DNA from 3 places in the Lederbergia sp. B243.17 genome. Region 2 is predicted to be linked to each of the others. Evidence: riboswitches for the same ligand, from Rfam matches in the RefSeq annotation. Region 2 holds a riboswitch; each other region holds the start of a gene.
What was found. A riboswitch is a leader RNA that binds a small molecule or an ion and turns the genes downstream of it on or off. The one in region 2 is predicted to bind S-adenosylmethionine.

Region 1 (2,265 bases), on a different contig from region 2:
TGAAAAAGCGTGGATGATCGTCATCGAACCATCCGACCGCGGTGAATTTGAAAGTCTTATGACTGCAGAAGAATACAGCAATATGACAAACGAAGCCTAATACAGTATGCACCCGGACTGCCATCCAGGTGCATTGCTTTTCATATATGAACATTGCCATGGAGATGAAGGAATGGACATAGATCCGGAAAAGGTCATCATTGTAGAGGGTTTAAGCGACAAGAAAAAGATTCGGAAAATCATCAGTGAACCGGTTCAAATCATTTGCACGAACGGGACAATCAGCATGGCCCGGCTTGATGAACTGATTGATGAGATGGACGGAAAAGACATTTATATTCTTGTCGACGCCGATGCCTCCGGAGAGAGTTTGCGTAAGCAATTCCGACGCGAATTTCCGGAAGCAAGCCATATGTATATCGACAGGACCTTTAAAGAAGTAGCTGCCGCGCCATATCGCCATCTTGCTTCGGTGCTGATCAGCGCAGGCATTGATGTCCATGCTGAATTTTTGGAAGGATGAACTGCATCTATGGAAGAATGGACAAAAGAAGAAATCATAAGTTCAAGTGAAGGCGAGGAAACCGTCCTCGTCTATTTATACACCCCTCTATGCGGAACATGCCAGGTAGCCGGGAAAATGATAGAGGTTACTTCCTATCTGATTCCTGAGGCACGGTTTGGGAAGGCCGACTTAAACTATCTGCCTGAGATTGCGGAGCGTTTTCAGATAGAAAGTGTTCCTTGCCTCCTCATTTTTCAAAATGGCCAGTTGCAAGAAAAAATCTACGCGTTTCACTCGGTCCCTTACCTCCAGGAAAAAATCCGCAGCTATCTCGGCTAGAAGAAAAAGGGAAGGGTGGAATCTTTTTTTCTGACCGATCAAGTTGACGAATAAAAACCCCCATGCTAAAATCACATGTATAGCTAAAGTAATTTAATATTGTTACTCTTATCGAGAGAGGTGGAGGGATGTGCCCGATGATACCCGGCAACCGTCAATTTATTGAAATGGTGCCAATTCACACTGAGCAATTTGCTCGGAGAGATGAGAAAGGACTTACTACGAACCTACGCCTTTCTGCTCTTATGCTGGAAGGCTTTTTATTTTTTTGGGAAATTGGGTGAGCTTATGATTAGTATTAAAAATGCCAGTAAGCTTTTTACAACAAAAAGCGGCGAAATCCAAGCGGTTGACGAAGTCTCGCTCGATATTCAAAAAGGAGAGATTTTCGGGGTAATCGGATATTCTGGAGCCGGAAAAAGTACGCTCATCCGTATGCTGAACGGATTGGAGATTCCAACGTCCGGTTCCGTCTCTGTCGAAGGAATGGAAGTTTCGAAGATTAAGGGCGGCGAATTGCGGAAAGCGAGACAAAATATCGGGATGATATTCCAGCATTTTAATCTGCTTTGGTCGCGGACGGTAGGCGAGAATATCGCTTTTCCACTTGAAATCGCAGGGGTTCCTGCACAGGAGAGGAAGAAGCGGGTAAAGGAGTTAATCCGTCTCGTCGGATTGGATGGCCGGGAGGATGCGTACCCTCAGCAGTTGAGCGGCGGCCAGAAGCAGCGTGTCGGCATTGCCAGAGCGCTGGCCAATAATCCGAAGGTTCTCCTTTGTGATGAAGCGACATCAGCACTCGACCCGCAAACGACAGAGTCGATCCTCGACCTGCTTGTCAGCATCAATAAAGAATTTGGCCTGACAATCGTGCTGATCACGCATGAAATGCACGTCATCCGGAAGATCTGCCACCGGGTAGCGGTGATGGAGAGCGGCCGTGTCGTTGAAGTTGGAAATGTGCTCGATATTTTCAGGCAGCCGAAAGCCGACATCACAAAGAAGTTCGTCAAACAGGTATCGGGCCGAAACGAGTCGGATGAAGCTTCCGAAGCTCCTCTGGCAGGCAGCCCGGATGGGAAAACCATCAAGCTGACCTTTTTCGGAAAAGCTGCCGAGCAGCCGGTCATCACTGAATTGATCAGAGGGTTCGAGCTGACCGTCAGCATTCTGCAAGGAAATATATCCCAAACGCAGAATGGAGCATACGGTGTGCTGTATGTCCACATTGACGGGGATGAAGCTGAGCTTAACCGGGCGATGGAATTTTTGCACGTACAGGAAGTCGGCGTAGAGGCGGTGAGTGCAAATGTTTGAGACATTACTGCCTAATGTCGATTGGGCGAAAATGTGGATTGCTACAAAGCAGACGCTCTACATGACGGGAATGTCCGTAGTGGCAACATTTATCCTAGGCATTG
Region 2 (2,265 bases):
CTGGTGAACGCCGTCTTTTTTTGCTTGGCCGCATTCGAAAAAAAGCCAGGAGGGGCATTGCAGTATCTCGTTCTTTTTACAGGAGTCCAAGTCCTGATTCAGTCCATTATTGGCGAGTTTTTCAGCCCATTAACCGCAATTTATATCGGAATTGCTTTAGTGCTTGCAGTTACTTTGGAGAAAGGAAGTGCAGCCGGGTGAAAAAGCAGATTTTTGGTGCTGCGTTGATTTTGCTGCTTGTCAGCATTGCAATTGTAAATTTGGTGAAAGATGTGCAGGCAAAAAAGGAGGATGAACAGGCTCAGCAGGAGTTTTTAGAGCAGGCAGAGCCGGAAGAGGGGGAAGCCATCTATGATGAGGGGCTTTCGCCTGGAAATGTTCCGCCGGATTTCACGCTTGAGACTCTTTCCGGGGAGACGGTTACACTTTCGGAACTGAAAGGGAAAAAGGTGATTCTTAACTTCTGGGCGACGTGGTGTCCTCCTTGCAAAGCGGAAATGCCGTATATGGAAGAGTACTACAAAAAACATGCGGAGAAGGATGGCGTTGAAATCCTCGCTGTGAATTTGACGAACGATGAGAGGGGAACCAATCCTGAAAAAAAGGTAGCCAATTTCATTAAAGAGTATGGCCTCACCTTCCCAGTCCCTCTTGATAGAGACGGAAAATACGGCAAGGCGTATCAAGTCTACACGATTCCAACAAGCTTCATACTGGATCGCAACGGAGTCATCCAAAAACGTCATGTCGGCCCGATGGATCAAAATATGATTCGAGACTTCATGAAAGAAATCAATTAATATTTGAAATATACAAAAATATTATTGACTTATAAAAATAGGATGATATACTAAAGCAAATGAATATCGAAGCAATACTCTTATCAAGAGCGGCGGAGGGACTAGGCCCTGCGATGCCCGGCAACCTTCAGACGATTACGTCTGAAAAGGTGCTAATTCCTACAGACCCGAATGGCGGTCTGGAAGATAAGGGGAGGAACTGACTGTAAGCCCTCTTCTTATCCGGAAGAGGGCTTTTCTGCGTGCTAAGATGTTCGATGGATAAAAAAATTAAAATATTTGGAGGTATGAAACATGTCAGAAAAACAATATCGCCCAGAAACTATTTTATTGCACGGAGCTCAGGAGCCAGATCAAACGAAAGCAAGGGCCGTGCCGGTCTATCGGACAACTTCCTATCTTTTTGACAGCACGGAGCATGCACAAAAACTGTTCGGTCTCGAAGAATCAGGAAACATTTACTCAAGGATCATGAATCCGACAGTCGATGTATTTGAAAAACGCGTAGCCGAGCTGGAAGGCGGTACTGCCGCGGTCGCCCTGTCTTCCGGAATGGCTGCTATTGCTTTCTCCATTCTGAACATTGCGAATGCTGGTGATGAAATTGTGGCGGCGACAGACCTTTACGGCGGAACGTATAATTTATTTGCGATCTCCTTGCCGAAATACGGAATCAACGTGAAATTCGTTGATCCGAAAGACCCTGAGAACTTCAGAAAGGCAATCACACCAAAGACAAAGGCTCTTTTCGGCGAAGTGATCGGCAATCCGAGCCTTCATATTTTAGATATCGAAAAAGTCGCCGATATTGCGCACGAAAATGGGATTCCACTAATTGTCGATAGCACATTTGCCACTCCTTATTTGAGCAGGCCGATTGAATGGGGAGCCGACGTAGTTGTCCATTCTGCGACGAAATGGATCGGCGGGCACGGTACGGCGATTGGCGGTATTGCCGTAGACAGCGGCAAATTCGACTGGAACAACGAGAAATTCCCGGGCTTCACGGAGCCTGACCATACGTATCACGGCATTCGCTTCGGCATCGATGTTCCGGATGCAGCATTTGCAACGAAGCTGCGTGTTCAGCTGTTGAGGGATTTCGGACCGTGCCTGAGCCCGGATAATGCTTTCATTTTCCTGCAAGGCTTGGAGTCTCTGCATCTGCGGATTCCTAGACATATTGAGAACGCCAAAGCGATTGCTGAGTTTTTGCAAAACCATGAATCGGTAGAGTGGGTATCGTATCCTACTTTGGAAAACCACCCTTCCCGTGAACTTGCCCAAAAATATTTTAAAGATGGGGCAGGCGCAATCGTCAACTTTGGCATAAAGGGCGGCCGTGAAGCCGGACGGAACGTAATCGACAACGTGAAATTATGGTCCCATGTTGCGAATGTCGGGGATTCTAAATCATTGATTATACATCCAGCATCTACGACGCATCAGCAGTTGAGCGGAGAGG
Region 3 (2,265 bases), on a different contig from region 2:
TGTCTGTAAAAAAAGAACCTGCAGAAAAACTGCAGGTCCCTTTCACTTTATTTAGATACACTCTGACGAATTGCTTCTGCCTTATCTGTTCTTTCCCAAGGTAAATCAAGATCTGTACGGCCAAAATGTCCGTATGCCGCGGTCTGCTTGTAGATCGGGCGACGTAGATCGAGCATCCGGATGATGCCGGCCGGACGAAGGTCAAAGTTCCCCCGGATTGCTTCAACGAGTGCCTCTTCCGATACAGTACCAGTGCCAAATGTGTCAACTGCAATCGATACAGGCTGGGCAACACCGATCGCGTAAGCCAATTGAACTTCACATTTCTCCGCAAGACCTGCAGCAACAATATTCTTTGCCACATATCGTGCAGCGTAGGCAGCTGAACGGTCAACTTTTGTCGGATCTTTTCCGGAGAACGCGCCCCCGCCATGGCGTGCATAGCCGCCATACGTATCGACAATGATCTTTCTTCCTGTCAGGCCGGCATCACCCTGCGGTCCGCCGATAACGAAGCGCCCTGTCGGATTAATAAAATATTTTGTCTCGTCATCAATTAATTCAGCAGGAACAACTGGGTTGATCACATGCTCTTTCAGGTTGCGCTGAATCTGCTCAAGGCTGATTTCCTGATGATGCTGGGTTGAGATGACGATCGTGTCGATTCTTACTGGCTTGTCATTCTCATCATATTCCACCGTCACCTGCGTCTTTCCGTCCGGGCGCAGATAAGGAAGGATTTCCTCTTTGCGTACTTCTGCCAAACGACGCGAAAGTTTATGTGCAAGCGAGATCGGAAGCGGCATCAGTTCCTTTGTTTCATTGCAGGCAAAACCGAACATCAGCCCTTGGTCCCCGGCACCTATCGCCTCGATTTCTTCATCTGACATGCTTCCTTCTCTTGCTTCCAATGCCTTGTCCACACCTGCGGCAATATCGGCGGATTGCTCATCAATGCTCGTCAATACTGCACAGGTTTCAGCATCAAAGCCATATTTGGCGCGAGTATAGCCGATCCCTTTAATCGTATCCCGAACAATCCTCGGAATATCGACATAAGTGCTTGTCGAGATCTCCCCGGCCACGAGAACGAGCCCTGTCGTTACAGAAGTTTCGCAAGCGACGCGGGCGTTCGGGTCCTTATCCAAAATCGCATCCAGAATCGAATCGGATATTTGATCACATATTTTATCGGGATGTCCTTCTGTAACGGATTCCGAAGTAAACAAACGGCGATTCTTTGTCATCGAAATTCCTCCTTCTCTTAGTCAATTATGACCAATTAACTTAACGGTACTCGTTCCTTCATGATCCGGCAGAAAAAGCTGCAAAAAAACCTTTCCCTATAGAGGAAAGGTTTGCGTTTCTCCGAGCCTTTCACTCTTATCGTCCGAGGCCAAAACCTCGCAACAGGTTAAGCACCTTTCCAACAGGGAAATTCCCTGTAAGCAGGTTGCCGGGTTTCACAGGGCCTGTCCCCTCCGCCATCTCAGGATAAGAGTATCCGTTCAAATTCCAATCATAACGCAAGTATAAAGGCAATGTCAACGTTTGTTCTTTACCACATCCGGACAGCTGAACAATCCTTAAAAACAGCGGTTTTCCGGAGATCTTTTTTGTGCATTAGTATAGACTAATAGATCAAATGTGTTATACTAATTACAAATCAACCATAAAAATTGAAAAGGCAGGTTATACATGTATGAATTCTCTAAAGCGAAAGATTGATTTGGAGCAGTTGCTGAGCGGGAACAATGTCTTAGTTCAGCCCAGCGTTCCCGAATTGGTAGAGAAAATACTAGAACGCCGGGAAGGCTCCCTCACTTCCACCGGGGCCATTCGCGTCGAGACCGGAAAGTATACCGGCCGTTCGCCTGAGGATAAATTTATTGTAAATGAAACCGCTGTCAGTGGCAAAATAAATTGGGGATCTGTGAATCAGCCGATCTCCCCCGAGGCATTCGACAACTTATATACAAAGGTTCTTGATTATTTGAAAGGAACAGATGAACTGTTTTTGTTCAACGGCTTCGCAGGTGCAGATGAAAAATACCGAATGCCGATCAGGGTAATCAACGAGCTGGCCTGGCATAATTTATTCGTCCACCAGCTCTTTATCCGTCCAACAGCGCAAGAGTTGGAAGAGCATGAAGCAGATTTCACTGTCATTTGCGCCCCCCACTTCCGGGCAGACCCTGAAGTGGATGGAACAAATTCTGAGACCTTCATCATCGTCTCCTATGAAAAGAGAATTATCTTGATTGG

Region 1: another riboswitch for S-adenosylmethionine. It lies ahead of AC0TWI_RS12935 (methionine ABC transporter ATP-binding protein); the one in region 2 lies ahead of AC0TWI_RS11045 (O-acetylhomoserine aminocarboxypropyltransferase/cysteine synthase family protein).
Region 3: another riboswitch for S-adenosylmethionine. It lies ahead of metK (methionine adenosyltransferase); the one in region 2 lies ahead of AC0TWI_RS11045 (O-acetylhomoserine aminocarboxypropyltransferase/cysteine synthase family protein).

What each region holds. Positions count from the first base shown of each region.
Region 1 covers NZ_JBWBKF010000071.1:38,560-40,824, forward strand. The annotation lists gene gcvH (glycine cleavage system protein GcvH) at 1-100, shown strand, start outside; gene AC0TWI_RS12925 (toprim domain-containing protein) at 173-523, shown strand; gene AC0TWI_RS12930 (thioredoxin family protein) at 533-844, shown strand; SAM riboswitch class I at 950-1,055, shown strand; gene AC0TWI_RS12935 (methionine ABC transporter ATP-binding protein) at 1,133-2,161, shown strand; gene AC0TWI_RS12940 (methionine ABC transporter permease) at 2,154-2,265, shown strand, end outside.
Region 2 covers NZ_JBWBKF010000058.1:91,606-93,870, reverse strand. The annotation lists gene AC0TWI_RS11055 (hypothetical protein) at 1-201, shown strand, start outside; gene AC0TWI_RS11050 (redoxin family protein) at 198-800, shown strand; SAM riboswitch class I at 878-993, shown strand; gene AC0TWI_RS11045 (O-acetylhomoserine aminocarboxypropyltransferase/cysteine synthase family protein) at 1,095-2,265, shown strand, end outside.
Region 3 covers NZ_JBWBKF010000062.1:1,195-3,459, reverse strand. The annotation lists gene metK (methionine adenosyltransferase) at 48-1,247, opposite strand; SAM riboswitch class I at 1,381-1,501, opposite strand; gene pckA (phosphoenolpyruvate carboxykinase (ATP)) at 1,703-2,265, shown strand, end outside.